Mariniflexile sp. TRM1-10: one gene and its partner. The protein of the gene in region 2 interacts with the protein of the main gene of each other region in a pairwise test. Links are inferred from orthologs where the notes say so. Each region holds a gene or a part of one and is shown on either strand. Other genes may lie near its edges.

What was found. The genes of interacting proteins can lie anywhere in the genome.
Region 1: the proteins of gyrB (region 2) and gyrA interact in binary tests that used the Escherichia coli proteins (3 or more experiments, as listed by UniProt). The link is inferred for Mariniflexile sp. TRM1-10 from one-to-one orthologs.

Annotation. Positions count from the first base shown.
Region 1 is NZ_CP022985.1:3,448,388-3,456,262, forward strand. Bases 1,898-5,032 are described here. They hold gyrA (DNA gyrase subunit A), read left to right. Parts: upstream 1,898-2,244; coding sequence 2,245-4,821; downstream 4,822-5,032. Other genes in these bases: CJ739_RS14585 (tetratricopeptide repeat protein), read left to right, coding at 4,838-5,032. In the rest of the region: CJ739_RS14575 (ATP-dependent Clp protease ATP-binding subunit), read right to left, coding at 1-1,887; more of CJ739_RS14585, read left to right, coding at 5,033-6,094; CJ739_RS14590 (C40 family peptidase), read right to left, coding at 6,278-7,027; CJ739_RS14595 (acetyl-CoA C-acyltransferase), read right to left, coding at 7,151-7,875. UniProt on the Escherichia coli protein: A type II topoisomerase that negatively supercoils closed circular double-stranded (ds) DNA in an ATP-dependent manner to maintain chromosomes in an underwound state.
Region 2 is NZ_CP022985.1:2,688,233-2,695,953, forward strand. What follows is about bases 1,600-4,580. They hold gyrB (DNA topoisomerase (ATP-hydrolyzing) subunit B), read left to right. Parts: upstream 1,600-2,110; coding sequence 2,111-4,051; downstream 4,052-4,580. Other genes in these bases: CJ739_RS11410 (porin family protein), read right to left, coding at 4,325-4,580. Also shown: CJ739_RS11395 (amidase family protein), read right to left, coding at 1-1,125; CJ739_RS11400 (Asp-tRNA(Asn)/Glu-tRNA(Gln) amidotransferase subunit GatC), read right to left, coding at 1,128-1,397; more of CJ739_RS11410, read right to left, coding at 4,581-4,903; CJ739_RS11415 (zinc metalloprotease), read right to left, coding at 5,057-5,827; CJ739_RS11420 (hypothetical protein), read right to left, coding at 6,027-7,079; CJ739_RS11425 (RNA polymerase sigma factor), read left to right, coding at 7,386-7,721. UniProt on the Escherichia coli protein: DNA gyrase negatively supercoils closed circular double-stranded DNA in an ATP-dependent manner to maintain chromosomes in an underwound state.

The DNA of each region.
Region 1 (7,875 bases), 760 kb from region 2 along the record:
GCCTTCTTCGTAACCAACATATCCTGGAGGTGCGCCAACTAGTCTTGAAATCGCAAATTTCTCCATATATTCACTCATGTCGATTCTAACAAGTGCATCTTCACTGTCAAATAATTCACGAGATAATACTTTTGCTAATTGTGTTTTACCAACGCCTGTTTGACCTAAAAATATAAACGAACCAATGGGTTTGTTAGGGTCTTTAAGTCCTGCACGATTACGTTGAATAGCTTTTACAACCTTCGCAACAGCATCATCTTGACCAATAACTTTACCTTTAATAAGTTTTGGTAACTCGGCCAATTTATTAATTTCGGTTTGGGCAATTCTGTTTACAGGAATTCCCGTCATCATTGAAACGACATCGGCAACATTGTCTTCGGTAACAACTTCACGATGTTGTTTGGTGTCTTCTTCCCATTTTTCTTGGGCTATGGCTAATTCTTTTTCAAGACGTTTTTCATCGTCTCTAAGTTTAGCGGCTTCCTCATATTTTTGCTTTTTAACAACCGAATTTTTTGTTTCTTTTACCGTTTCAAGTTGTTTCTCAAGCTCAATAATTTGTTTTGGCACCTCAATATTTGTGATATGAACACGCGATCCGGCTTCATCTAAAGCATCAATAGCTTTGTCTGGAAGGAAACGCTCCGTCATATAACGATTCGTTAATTTCACACAAGCTTCAATAGCTTCAGGGGTATAATCAACGTTGTGATGCTCTTCATATTTTGCTTTAATATTGTAGAGGATTTCAATAGTTTCCGCAACCGTAGTTGGTTCAACAATGACCTTTTGAAAACGACGTTCCAAAGCACCGTCTTTTTCAATATATTGTCTGTATTCATCTAAAGTTGTAGCACCAATACATTGGATTTCGCCACGTGCCAGGGCCGGTTTGAACATGTTCGATGCGTCTAAACTGCCGGTCGCGCCACCAGCTCCAACAATGGTGTGGATTTCGTCGATAAACAAAATAACATCGTTATTTTTTTCAAGTTCATTCATAACCGCTTTCATGCGTTCTTCAAACTGTCCGCGGTATTTGGTTCCAGCAACTAAACTTGCCAGATCTAGCGTAACAACACGTTTGTTGAATAGAATTCTTGAAACTTTTCGTTTAACAATTCGAAGTGCCAAACCTTCGGCGATGGCCGATTTGCCGACACCCGGCTCGCCAATTAAAAGCGGATTGTTTTTCTTTCTTCTACTTAAAATTTGAGAAACCCGTTCAATTTCTTTTTCCCTGCCAACCACAGGATCTAATTTACCTTCTTCAGCAAGAACTGTTAAATCACGGCCAAAATTATCTAAAACAGGTGTTTTGGACTTTTTGTTTGTTTTGCTCGTTGGCGAATTAAAAATATCTTTTGACGCATCGTCTTCCGTATGGGAATCATCATCTTGAAATGATTCTGCTTTTGGTTCTATATATTCGTTATCGTTTGTTATCATAAATTTGAATTGTTCTTTAACGTTGTCGTAATCAACTTTAAGCTTATTTAAAAGCTTGGTAGTGGGGTCGTTTTCATTTCTTAAAATACAAAGCAACAAATGGGCTGTATTTATAGAAGTGCTTTGAAATAGTTTGGCTTCTAAAAACGTTGTTTTTAAAGCGCGTTCTGCTTGCCTAGTAAGATGTAGGTTCTTTTTTTGATTTGAAGCTACCGAAATATTTGGGTTAGCAGGACTTAATATTTCTACTTTGCGTCTTAGATGGTTTAAATCTACATCCAACGCATTTAAAATATTTATAGCCTTACCATCGCCATCACGTAAAAGCCCAAGCATTAAGTGCTCTGTCCCAATAAAATCGTGACCTAGTCGTAATGCTTCTTCTTTGCTATAAGCAATTACATCTTTTACTCTTGGGGAAAAATTATCATCCATAATTAGTGTCCTTTCTGCATTAAAAATACTAAAACATTTTACCAACGGCAAAAACTATACCTTAAAATATGTGAAATCGCCATTAGCAAGAAGTTTTTTGCAAAAAAAACACCACAGAAAACAAAGCGATACCATATGACTTTTAAAAAATAATTAATATTTACATATGAAAGTTGCTAATTGACGAAAAAATCTTTATAAAATCAAAATTTTGCATAGCATATTTATTAACGAAAAAAGCAGGTATAATTGTTAATAAAAAAACACGAAAAAATGGTATATAATGATTTACCATAACTATTGAAATACGTATATTAGCATGTTTTGAAAAACTCATAAAACTTAATTAAATTATTTATGGCAGAAGGAGAAAAATTGATCCCTATTAATATTGAAGATGAGATGAAAACGGCTTACATTGATTATTCAATGTCGGTCATTGTGTCACGTGCTTTACCAGATGTAAGAGACGGGTTGAAGCCAGTTCATAGGCGTGTGCTTTTTGGCATGCACGAACTAGGGGTTAGAGCAACAGGCGCACACAAAAAGTCGGCAAGAATAGTTGGAGAAGTTTTGGGTAAATACCACCCACATGGCGATACATCGGTTTATGATGCCATGGTACGTATGGCTCAAGAATGGAGTTTGCGATATATGTTAATTGACGGACAAGGAAACTTTGGTTCTATAGATGGAGATAGTCCTGCAGCTATGCGTTATACAGAGGCACGTATGCGTAAGATATCGGAAGACATGTTGGCAGATATTGACAAGGAAACCGTTGACCACAAATTAAATTTTGACGATACTTTACAAGAACCAACTGTTTTACCAACTCGTATTCCGGGGCTTTTAGTAAATGGTGCTTCTGGTATTGCGGTAGGTATGGCAACCAATATGCCACCCCATAATTTAACGGAAGTCGTTAATGGAACTATTGCATATATTGAAAATAACGATATAGAAATAGACGAGTTAATTAAACATGTTAAAGCACCGGATTTTCCAACAGGAGGTACTATTTATGGGTACGATGGTGTTAAGGAAGCATTTCATACAGGTAGGGGTAGAATTGTAATACGTGGAAAAGCTAATATTGAAGAAGTTCATGGGCGTGAGTGTATTATTGTAACCGAAATACCTTATCAAATTAATAAAGCAGAAATGATTAAAAAAACTGCTGATTTGGTAAATGAGAAAAAATTAGAAGGTATTGCCACCATTAGAGATGAATCGGATAGAAATGGGATGCGTATTGTTTACGTTTTAAAACGTGATGCGATACCAAACATCGTTCTTAATAAACTCTACAAATTTACAGCTCTACAATCGTCATTCAGTGTTAATAATATTGCACTTGTAAAAGGGCGTCCACAGCTTTTAAACTTAAAAGAGTTAATCCATTATTTTGTTGAGCACAGACATGAAGTTGTTGTAAGACGTACTACTTATGAGTTGCGTAAAGCAGAAGAGCGTGCCCATATATTAGAAGGATTAATTATTGCTTCAGATAATATTGATGAAGTCATTGCTATAATCAGAGCATCTGCAAATGCGGATGAAGCTAGAGAAAACTTAATAACACGTTTCGAACTTTCAGAAATTCAGGCCAAAGCTATTGTAGAGATGCGTTTGCGCCAACTTACAGGTTTAGAGCAAGATAAATTGCGTTCTGAATATGAAGACATCATGAAACTCATCATCGACTTAAAAGATATCTTAGAGAAAAAAGAGCGTCGCATGGAGATTATTAAAGATGAATTAGCTGTTGTAAAAGAAAAATATGGCGATGAGCGTCGTTCAACTATCGAATATGCAGGAGGTGATTTAAGTATTGAAGATATGATTCCTGATGAAAAAGTAGTGATTACTATTTCACATGCGGGCTATATTAAACGTACGTCGTTATCTGAATACAAAACACAGAATAGAGGTGGGGTTGGTCAAAAAGCATCAACCACAAGAAATGAAGATTTCTTAGAGCATTTATTTGTAGGGACTAATCACCAATACATGTTGTTCTTTACCCAAAAAGGAAAATGTTTCTGGATGCGCGTTTATGAAATTCCAGAAGGCAGTAAAACGTCTAAAGGTCGAGCCATTCAAAATTTAATAAATATTGAGCAAGACGATACCGTAAAAGCATTTATTTGTACTCAAGATCTTAAAGATGAAGCATATATAAATAGTCATTATGTGATTATGGCTACGAAACAAGGTCAGGTTAAAAAGACATCTTTAGAGCAATATTCACGTCCAAGAACCAATGGTATTAATGCTATTACTATTAAAGAAGACGATATTTTATTAGAAGCAAGACTAACTACAGGTGAGAGCCAAGTCATGTTGGCACTTAAATCTGGTAAGGCTATTCGCTTTGAGGAAGCCAAAACACGCCCAATGGGTCGTAGTGCATCGGGTGTAAGAGGTATTACACTTGCAGACAAGAATGATGAAGTAATAGGCATGGTCACTATTGAAAATCCGAAAGAAGAATCCGTATTAGTAGTTTCAGAAAATGGTTATGGAAAACGTACATATATTGATGATCCAGAAGATGGAGAGCCTGTTTATAGAATTACGAACCGTGGAGGAAAAGGTGTGAAAACCATTTCTATTACAGAAAAAACAGGTAAATTAGTTGCTATAAAAAATGTTACTGATAATGATGATTTAATGATTATCAATAAATCAGGAATAGCCATAAGATTAGAGGTGAAAAATTTAAGGGTGATGGGCAGAGCTACCCAAGGTGTTAAATTAATCAATCTAAAAAACAACGATTCCATTGCTGCTGTTGCTAAGGTAATGCACGATGAAGATGAAGTAGATGGATCTGAAGAAGGTATTGAAAACACTGCTGTTACAGACGATGGCACAACTATTGATACTAACTTAGATACCGGTTTAGAAGAAAACAATACGGAAAATTAATATAAATATTACTAAAATGAAGAAACAGATTATCATAGCTTTGGCATTTTCGGTTTGCGCATTTTCATTTGCACAAAAAAAAGAACTGAGAGCTGTAGAAAAAGCTATAAAAGGAAAAAACTATGCTGAAGCTAAGGCAGCTCTAAAACAAGCAGAAGCTTTAATGTCTTCTATGGACGATAAACTTAAAGCACAATATTATTATTTAAACGCTGAGGCTTTATATGCCGACGGTGCAGGCTCTATGGACGATATTGATGCCGCTTTAAAAAGTTTAGAAAACGTAAAAGAAGGATATGCTTCAGAGGTTTCAGAATTAAAACAAACCATGGTTAATGGTATATTAACTAAAGGAAATAAATCTTATGAAGGTAAAGATTATTCAATAGCCTCTAAATATTTTGAAAAAGCCTATAGATTAAGTACAAAAGATACTTTATTTCTATATTATGCAGCAGCAACAGCTGTGAATGTTCAAGAATATGATAGGGCTCTAGATTTATATGAAGAACTTAAGCAATTAGGTTATACAGGTATTGAAAAACAATATTTTGCAACAAATGTTGAAACAGGAGAAGAAGAAATTTTAGACAAAAACACACGCGATCTTTATGTTAAGGCGAAGAGCCATAAAGACCCGGGAGAGCGAGTGACTGAGTCTAAAAAACCTGAAATTGTAAAAAATGTAGCGCTTATTTATATTAGCAAAGGTGACGATGAAAAAGCCTTAGCGGCCATGAAGGAAGCAAGAGCAGAAAGTCCAGATGATGTTAATTTAATTTTATCGGAAGCGAATATCCATTATAAATTAGGCAATACGAAAGAGTTTAAAGCTTTGTTGGAAAAAGCGACTCAAATGGATCCAAACAATCCTGAATTACAGTATAATTTAGGTGTTATTGCAGCCGAGTCTGGGCAACCGGAAGAAGCAAAAGCTTATTATGAAAAAGCGATAGCATTAGACCCACAATATACTAATGCTTATATAAATTTAGCAGCTTTAGTTTTATCCAAAGAGGAAGCTATGATTAAAGAAATGAACGGTTTAGGCAGTTCTAAAAAAGACGATTTACGTTATGACGAATTAAGAACACAACGTCAAGATTTATATAAAAATGCGGCTCCTTATTTAACAAAAGCATTAGAAATCGATTCTAAAAACTTGGGTGCAGCAAAAACATTAATGAATATTTATAGTATTCTTGGTGATACTGCTAAGCAAAAAGAAATGAAAGCGAAAGTAGATGCTTTAGAAGCAGAAGGAGCAAACTAATTTGATATTTTCTTTATTTAACATAAAATGCCGCAATTTGCGGCATTTTTTATAGGTAATTTTTAGTTTTTTCGTTTGAAGAAAAGATGAACTATTAAAAGGTTTCATCAAATGATATAAAACGTATGGTATGAATATTTTTTATGAAAAAATAAAATTCAAAAAGATTTTAACCGTAAATATTTAAATCACTTTTTTAATAACCCGAAGTTTGTGGGTATGTTTCTTACTGTCCACATTATAAATGCCTGAGTGGTCTAATCTATCAATTCTAACCTTTCCGTGTGCATGAATAATGTAATTATCGCTCATAATAATGCCAACATGGGTAATAATACCTTCGTTGTTATCAAAAAATGCTAAATCTCCAGGTTCGCTTTCTTCAATAAAACTTAAAGGGTCGCCTTGTGTTGCTTGTTGTGAGGCATCTCGTAATAATTTATAACCATTAAGTTTATAAACCATTTGTGTAAAGCCCGAACAATCAATACCAAAAGGGGTTTTTCCACCCCATAAATAAGGCGAATTCAAATATAAAAAAGCGGTTTTAATAAGGTTTTCTTTGGCTTTTTTACCTGCTACTACAGAGCCGTCGTGTTTGTGATTTAAAATGGACAAGCCATTTAGGGAAGAACCTAGTAGAATGGGATGTAATTGTTGGTTGTTGTCTTCAATAAATTCAACCAAATCTATAGAAAGTTTTAAGGTTTCTTTATGTAGTTGTTGGTATTGTTCTTCGGTAATTTCTAAAAGCTGCTTGTTGTCAATCCAGCCTTCATATTTATCAAAATCAAGTCTTATTTTGCTCCAGCTTTTACGTTGCTCTAATATTTTAAAAATATCACCATATAAAACTTGCGAAACAAGTTCGCTAGTATCAGTAGGTTCGTTCCTAAGGGGTACAATGCTTAAATTACAAATTCCGTATTGCATATATAATTATTGATTGTTAGATAATTATATATTGAAATACAACAACACGTTAAACTTTATATTCTTGATCAAAAAATTAGAGTAATAAACCATATAAATATTCAATAAAAAACAATAAATGAATTAGCGTTCTATAATAATTGCAGATGCACCGCCACCGCCATTACAAATAGCTGCTGCACCGATTTTAGCATTGTTTTGTTGTAAAACATTCAGTAATGTGATAATGATTCTAGCACCCGAGCAGCCAAGTGGATGCCCAAGGGATACCGCACCACCGTTAACGTTTACATTGGCATCGCTAAGCCCAAGGATTTTCATGTTTGCTAATCCAACAACAGAAAACGCTTCATTAAACTCAAAAAAATCGACGTCTTTTATATTAATACTTGCTTTATCTAAAGCTTTTGGTAATGCTTTTGCGGGTGCTGTGGTAAACCATTCTGGTTCGTGGGCTGCATCGGCATAACTTTTTATAGAGGCAAGTGGTTTTAAACCAAGTTCGTTTGCTTTTTCTTTACTCATTAAAACCACTGCAGCAGCACCATCGTTTATGGTAGAGGCATTGGCAGCGGTTACGGTACCATCTTTTGAGAAGGCTGGTCGCAATTGTGGAATTTTATCTAAAATCACATTAGTGAACTCTTCATCTTTGCTAACTATAATGGGTTCTCCGCGTCGTTGAGGTACTTCGACAGGTACTATTTCATTATCAAATTTTCCGGCATCCCAAGCAGCCGCAGCACGTTTGTATGATTGAATCGCAAAAGCATCTTGGTCTTCACGGGAAAATTTATATTCTGCAGCACAAGCATCAGCGCAAACACCCATAGCATTTTGGTCGTAAG
Region 2 (7,721 bases):
TAAAGCCAATCCTTTTAAATAAATTTCATCTGAAAATCCTTGAGACAATACTTGGTTGCCACCAACAATACGGCGTTTTGTTTCTTCTGAAAAGTTTTCAGAACGTGTAATGGCATACGATTCCTTTAGGTTTTTATCCTCAATACGATGGCCGTAATTGCTGCCATCCAATCGTGATAAGTTAGAAGCCGTTTCGGCCATTGCCAAGGTGTAATAAGTCGAAACTAAAATATCGGATTTAAAGAAATCAAGTTCCTTAACAACAATACCTTTGGCTTTTATTTTTTCTATAGCATCTAAAAAATCAGCTTTGATTTTAGAATCAATCGCTTCATTTTCAATAAAGTTCTTGAAATAGCCAACGGTTTTAATGCCTTCAGCATTTGAAATGGTTTCTTTTGTAATTTCCGAGGAAGCGTAAGTGGTTTGGTCTTTAACGTCTTTGCCACTCATCACGTTCAATACGATACGGATATCCTCAACCGATTTGGCGATAGGGCCCACACAATCTGTTGATGATGCATACGCCATCAAACCGTAACGCGAAATACGCCCGTAAGTCGGTTTTAAACCATACACATGGTTGTAGCCTGCAGGTTGACGCACCGAACCTCCGGTGTCGCCACCAATGGAAAATACAGTGTAATCTTTAGCGACATTCACAGCGGATCCACCACTGGAACCACCACCCACCAAATTGGGGTTGATAGCGTTTTTCACAGCACCGAAAATGGTATTTTCACTCGAAGAGCCATGACCAAAACTATCACAATTCTCTTTGACAATAGGAATCGCACCAGCATCCAATAATTTTTGAATGGCTGTTGCTGTGTAAGCCGATTTATAATTTTTTAATAACTGAGAGCTCGCCGTTGTGTAAGTGCCTTGCAGCATATACACGTCTTTAATCCCAAAAGGAATGCCCTCCAATAGACCAATAGGTTCTCCGTTTGCTATTTTGGTATCTACTTTAGTAGCTAATTCTAATGCTAAAGAATCTAACAAAGTGTTAACGGTGTTGTTGGTGTTGGCCTTTAGTAGATCTAATTTTTCTTGGATTAACGCTGTGCAAGAAATTTCCTTATTCATCAATTGCTGATGAAGTTGTTTTATTTGAGAGTCCATAATTATTCTTCTATAACTTTAGAAACTACCAAATAGCCATTCTTTTTTTTGGGGAAGTTTTCGATAATGATTTGTTTCTCAATGGCAGAACTTTCAATCACGACATCGTCTCTTAAATCGTTTAACGACACGGCATTATTATGATTATTATTAAAAGAGTTATTATTTGTAGGTTGTGCATTTTTAATCACATCAAATAATTTGTTCACCGCCTCGCTGGGCTGTGCTCCTTTAATACTCGACAATATGTCGACTGTCATAATTTTACTCATGTCTTACCTTTTTTAGATTAAAAAAAGCCTTCCGTATTTGGAAGGCTTTATATATTTTCAAACAATAACCTTCCGACCCTAAAAATTAGGATTATTGAAATTATTATTGTTATTAATTGTCATTATATGGTTTTTTACACACCAAATATATACAGAAATAATATATCAAGCACTATTTTTTCTTATATCCTATTTTATATTGTCAAATTAGTAAAAAAAATGAGGATAAATTGAAAGTTCCTTAAATATATCTGAGTTTAATTAATACTTAAGAGACTGTTTGAATTTTGTTGGGAAATTATTAAAGGGTCAATAAAAAACACTTTTTTAATTTAAAGAATTCCTCGGGGCTTGTTTCGCAGTTCGGTTTGCTCGTGCCCGCTTTAATCTCTCCTCAAGGAGAGGTCAAAACTGCCCAAAAGGCAGTTCCGGGTAAGGTGAAATAAAGTCAAAATACATATCGAAATTTAGGTTTTAAGCCGCTTTTGGTTTTTTGGTTTGTTTGAAGAGGGCGAAATCAGCTAAAATCGATTTTAAGGCACTTTTTAGACGATTTAAGACACTTTTAAGTAATTAACAAATGTTGATAATTTCAATTTATAATCGATAAAAAACTTTAAAAAAGCAGTGTGGTTTTGTATATTTGTAAGTATCCTGAAATGATGCGCAAGTGTCATTTTTTTTATGAATTTTAATTAAAAAGATAACAATAAATGAAGGAAGAATTTAATAAGCACAATTATTCAGCAGACAGTATTCAGGCGTTAGAAGGCATGGAGCATGTACGTATGCGTCCGTCTATGTACATTGGAGATGTTGGTACAAGAGGACTGCACCATTTAGTTTATGAGGTTGTTGATAATTCGATTGATGAAGCACTCGCTGGGCATTGTAATAATATTACGGTAATAATTAATGAAGATAATTCGATAACCACCGAAGATGATGGTCGTGGTATCCCCGTAGATTTACATAAAAAAGAAGGTGTTTCGGCTCTAGAGGTTGTTATGACTAAAATTGGAGCAGGAGGTAAGTTTGATAAAGATTCCTATAAAGTATCTGGTGGTTTGCATGGCGTAGGGGTGAGTTGTGTGAATGCTTTGTCTGAACATTTACGAGCTACAGTTTACAGAGACGGAAAAATTTACGAGCAAGAATACGAGCGTGGTAAAGCCATGTATCCTGTTAAACAAATTGGTGAAACCGATAAAAGAGGAACGACCGTTACTTTTAAGCCTGACGGAACTATTTTTACACAAACCCTAGAGTATAGTTATGATACTTTAGCGAGTAGAATGCGTGAGTTGGCTTATTTAAATAAAGGTATTACCATTCATTTAGTTGATAAAAGAGCGACTAAAGAAGATGGTTCTTTTGAAGGAGAAACGTTTTATTCTGAAGAAGGTTTAAAAGAGTTTATCAAGTTTTTAGATGGCAATAGAGAGCCTTTAATGAAAGACGTTATTGCGTTTGAAGGCGAGAAAAACGGGGTTCCTGTTGAAGTTGCGATGGTTTATAACACCTCGTATGCCGAAAACTTGCACTCGTATGTAAACAATATTAATACACATGAAGGTGGGACGCATTTGTCTGGATTCCGCCGTGGGTTAACGATGACTTTAAAGAAGTATGCAGACGAATCTGGCTTACTTAAAAATTTAAAATTCGAAATTGCCGGTGATGATTTCCGTGAAGGTTTGACCGCCATCATTTCGGTAAAAGTTCAAGAACCACAATTTGAAGGACAAACCAAAACCAAATTAGGAAACCGAGAAGTGTCTGCTTCGGTAAGTCAGGCCGTTTCTGAAATGCTGACCGATTATTTGGAAGAACATCCAGACGATGCTAAAATCATTGTGCAAAAAGTGATATTGGCGGCACAAGCGCGTCATGCAGCTCAAAAAGCACGTGAGATGGTTCAGCGTAAAACCGTTATGAGTATTGGTGGTTTGCCTGGTAAATTAAGTGACTGTTCGGAACAAGATCCTTCAAAATGTGAAGTATTTCTTGTAGAGGGAGATTCGGCAGGTGGAACTGCAAAACAAGGTCGTGATAGAGCATTTCAAGCAATTCTTCCGCTTCGTGGAAAAATCTTGAATGTTGAAAAAGCCATGGTTCACAAAGTATTTGAAAACGAAGAGATTAAAAACATCTTTACAGCTTTAGGTGTAACCATCGGAACGGAAGAAGATAGTAAAGCACTTAACCTTTCTAAATTGCGTTACCATAAAGTTGTTATTATGTGTGATGCCGATATTGATGGTAGCCATATTGCAACTTTAATATTGACATTCTTCTTTAGATATATGAAAGAATTAATAGAGAACGGTCATATTTATATTGCAACGCCTCCTTTATATTTAGTTAAAAAAGGAAATAAAAAAGCATATGCTTGGAGTGATAAAGAGCGTGATACTATAGCTGAAGAGATGGGAGGCAGTGTAAGCATCCAACGTTATAAAGGTCTTGGAGAAATGAATGCAGAGCAACTTTGGGATACCACTATGAATCCTGAGTTTAGAACCATGCGTTTAGTTCAAATAGATAACGGTACGGAGGCCGATAGAATCTTCTCGATGCTTATGGGTGATGAAGTGCCACCTCGTAGGGATTTTATTGAAAAGAATGCTGTTTATGCTAAAATTGATGCTTAAATCTAAATAATTCCCCGAAGGCTCAGCCTCGGGGTGTCCAATTCACCTCTCCTTTGGAGGAGAGGTCAGAACTGCCCGAAAAGGCAAGTTCTGGGTGAGGTAAAATACAAAATTTCGGTTTTTGACCCTGAGGTCAAAAATGAAACAGGCGAAATACCTCTATGGCTCTGCCTCGAGGATAGTCTGTTTCAAGAAATTTTTTATTAAAATTCTAAATTATATAAAAAAATGCCGTTTCAATGGAAGCGGCATTTTTTTATATCTATCTATTGATTAAAAATCGAACCCAATAGAGAATTGCCAAACACGGTTTTTAGGATTGCCTTCATCGTAAACACTACCTAACCCTAAATGGTATCTAACACCTAAGGACACGCCAGATTCCGTTTTAAAACCAGCGCCAAAGTTCATGCCCCAATCAAAATTTTGTGGGTCGAATTCTTGAGAGGTATCAAATAATCCAAAACTGCTATCAAATTCTTCTTTGTGAGAGACTGCTAATCCTACTTGAGGACCCACTTCTAAAAAGAATGCTTCGTCTGGGTAAAGTTTTAGCATTAATGGCATGTTTACATAGTCTAATTTTTGGGTGAAAGTGCCCCCATTATCTTTTAATTCATAACCCTGTTGAGAGTATAGTAGTTCTACTTGCAGAGCCACGCTTTCCGATAAAAACGATTCGCCATAAAAACCAATATGAAACGAATGTCTTTGTCCGGTTTCGGTTTCACCATCAAAACTTACTGCAGCCAAATTATAACCACCTTTAAGTCCTGCGTTGGATTTTTGTGTTTGTGCATTTGATGTTAATGCGATTGTAAGGATACATACTATTTTGAAAATTGTTTTCATCTGTTTGTTTTTAGAGTTATAAGGTTATGAAGTTATAAGGTTATGAAGTTATAAGGTTATGGGGTTATGAGGTTATGAGGTTTCAAAGTTTCTTGGCTCTTGGCTCTTGAATCCATAATCCATAATCTATAATCCATCAATTATAAATTTATTTTATTTACCACCATTCGCCTGTAAATCGGCAATGCATTGGGCATCTAACTCAGGTGCGGAATTTGCACCAATTAAATTATCTAAACCAGCGCCGCTTTCGACAGACCAGTGCATTAAGCAGCTTTCAACATTACAATGCTTAGCGTGTTCGGTGTCTTCATGATTGTCTACCATGTTTGCCCCTAAATTGGTGAGCCCTAAAATATGACCAAATTCATGGGAGATTACAGTTGTTTCTAAAATAGTTCGGTTGGGTTCAAATGGGCTATTACTTAAATCTTGAATAGTTTCTTCATAAATTACAAATGACGTGTTTCTATAGGCCGTTCCTAAAACCATGCCCGAATCGGTATTGTTTGCAGATTCGCCATCTGCAAAAAAGGCCCAAACGGCTATTTGACTGCTTGTGTTGTATTTAGTACGGTTAGCATCTTCTATGGTAATGATTTCTTGATTTGTGTATGGGGCGTTTCCGGGAGAAGCAATGGCTCTTTTTTCAACAGTAATGCCATGAGGTTTAAACGTTCTTGTTTCTAAAAAACTAACAAAGTTATTGATGCTGCTTTGGGTGGGTTCAAAACCTTCAACATAAACCAATTCAATGACCATACTTTTAAAAGTAGTATCTGATAGTAAATCGTTTGAAGAGCTTCCCGTGTTTTTTTGATTAGCTAATTTAGTGTTGGTTGCGTTTTCGTTATCAGCGGTGTCTTCTTTTGAACAAGAAACCAAAAAGCCAAAAACCAATAGCAATGTTATTATTTTTTTCATTTGTTTTTTTTAAGTTGCAAAGTTGCAAAGTTGCAAAGTTGCAAAGTTTAAAAGTTTCTAAGTTTTAAAGTTTCTTGCTTCTCTTTTCTTTTCTCTCTTCTTTTTTTCTTTTTTCTCTTTTTAAAATAAGCAGCTGTCAGTTTCCCGACAGCTGCTTCACCATAAACACTATGGCAACCAACCAAAAATCAAGTAGGTACTAAATTTGGGACAAAACCAATGTTACTGCAGCATTTGTCGTGCTTTTTAATGAAATGGATGTGTTACTAAAACTGGTTACTTCCCATGTGTTATTTAATAAACTAAATGTGGCATTACCTGTAAAAGTCAGGTCTAAATACACTTCAGTTTCAGAGGCTACTTCATAGGTACCTTCTATATCATTTGCTAGTGCATTCACTTTATCTTCTGCTACACACGATAAATCGTTTGCGAAATCTATAGCGTAATTAGCGTAGTCGGAAGTTTTGTCGATGCCAGCATTTACAAATGATTGTACTTTAAAGCTTCCTTCAACTAAAATAGTTTCTAAGTTATTTGCTTGGTCTTCTGCTTCATCTTCAGCATCTTCAATACCTAAACAATCTTCAATGCTAGCTTGTAAATCTAAATCGCTAGTTAGTGTTACCGTTGTGCTATCTGATAAAGTAGCGGTAATAGGATAGTTTATTGCAAATAATTCTGTGTTGTCCATATCATTCATATACGCATATAATTGTTGTTCGGTTTCAATAACCACACTTCCGGTTTGCTCCAAACTTAAACTATAGGTTAAAATTGTTATGGGGAAATTGATGTCTAAACAAGAAATAGCATCTTCTCCGGCAGCTTCAGCAGTTTCACAGGCATCAATAATAGCATCGTATTCTCCTTGATTTGTAACAACCACTTCGGTGTAATTACTTAATCGCACACTAAAAGGGAATTCCAGTGTCACGGTGTCATCATCATTAATAAGCTCACCTAAAATATTTAAAACAATTTGATAATCAGATTGACTTATAATGCTCACTTCGGTGCCATTTACCGTTGCAACAACAGGTAATAATATAGATGAACAAGATGCGCCATCTAAAAAGTCGTCAAAACTTCCATCATACATAGAACTACGCTCTAGGTTGCTCGCAGTTTCAGAATTTGAATTATTGGTGTTTGGGTTTTGCCCATTCTCACTATCAATTTCATCTTGACATGATGTAAAAGTTAATAAGGCTGTTAAAGCTAAACTTGTAATAAATCTTAAATTTTTCATGATAATAATTTTTTTGGGTTTTAATATTTTCTTTTTCATAGCGATCTTTTCGCCTTTGTTTTAGTAAGACAACTACATTTTATTTTACCCTACCATATTTTAAACGTCATTTTTAAATTTAGGTATACCATAGCTAAAATATATAAAGTTAAAATTACGATTATAGTGTTTTTTACTATTTTATAAATGGAATCTTGTTTCACAATTATTAACCTATGTTATCTTACATCATTAAGACAACTTAAACTATTTTTACCCTACTTTTGTAGAAATCTTTATTTTTAAAGCCTCAAAAAACCTATATAAATGGATGAGAATAAACTTTGTGAAGAAACTTATTTTAATACTTTTTATTTAGAGCATGTGCAATCGGCAAGTAATTTTGCCTATTATAAATGTGGTGATAAAGATGGTGCTTTGGATTTTGTGCAGGATGCCTTTTCTAAAATTTGGGAAAATTGTTCTAAAATAGATTTCACAAAAGCTAAGACCTATTTATTTACTACCATTAATAATTTGTTTTTAAACACGGTTAAACATAATAAGGTCGTTTTGGAATATGCCAAAGCAGCACCTTATTTAGATAAAACAAACGAAAGCCCTGAATATATTTTTGAAGAAGAAGAATTTAAAAAGAAGTTA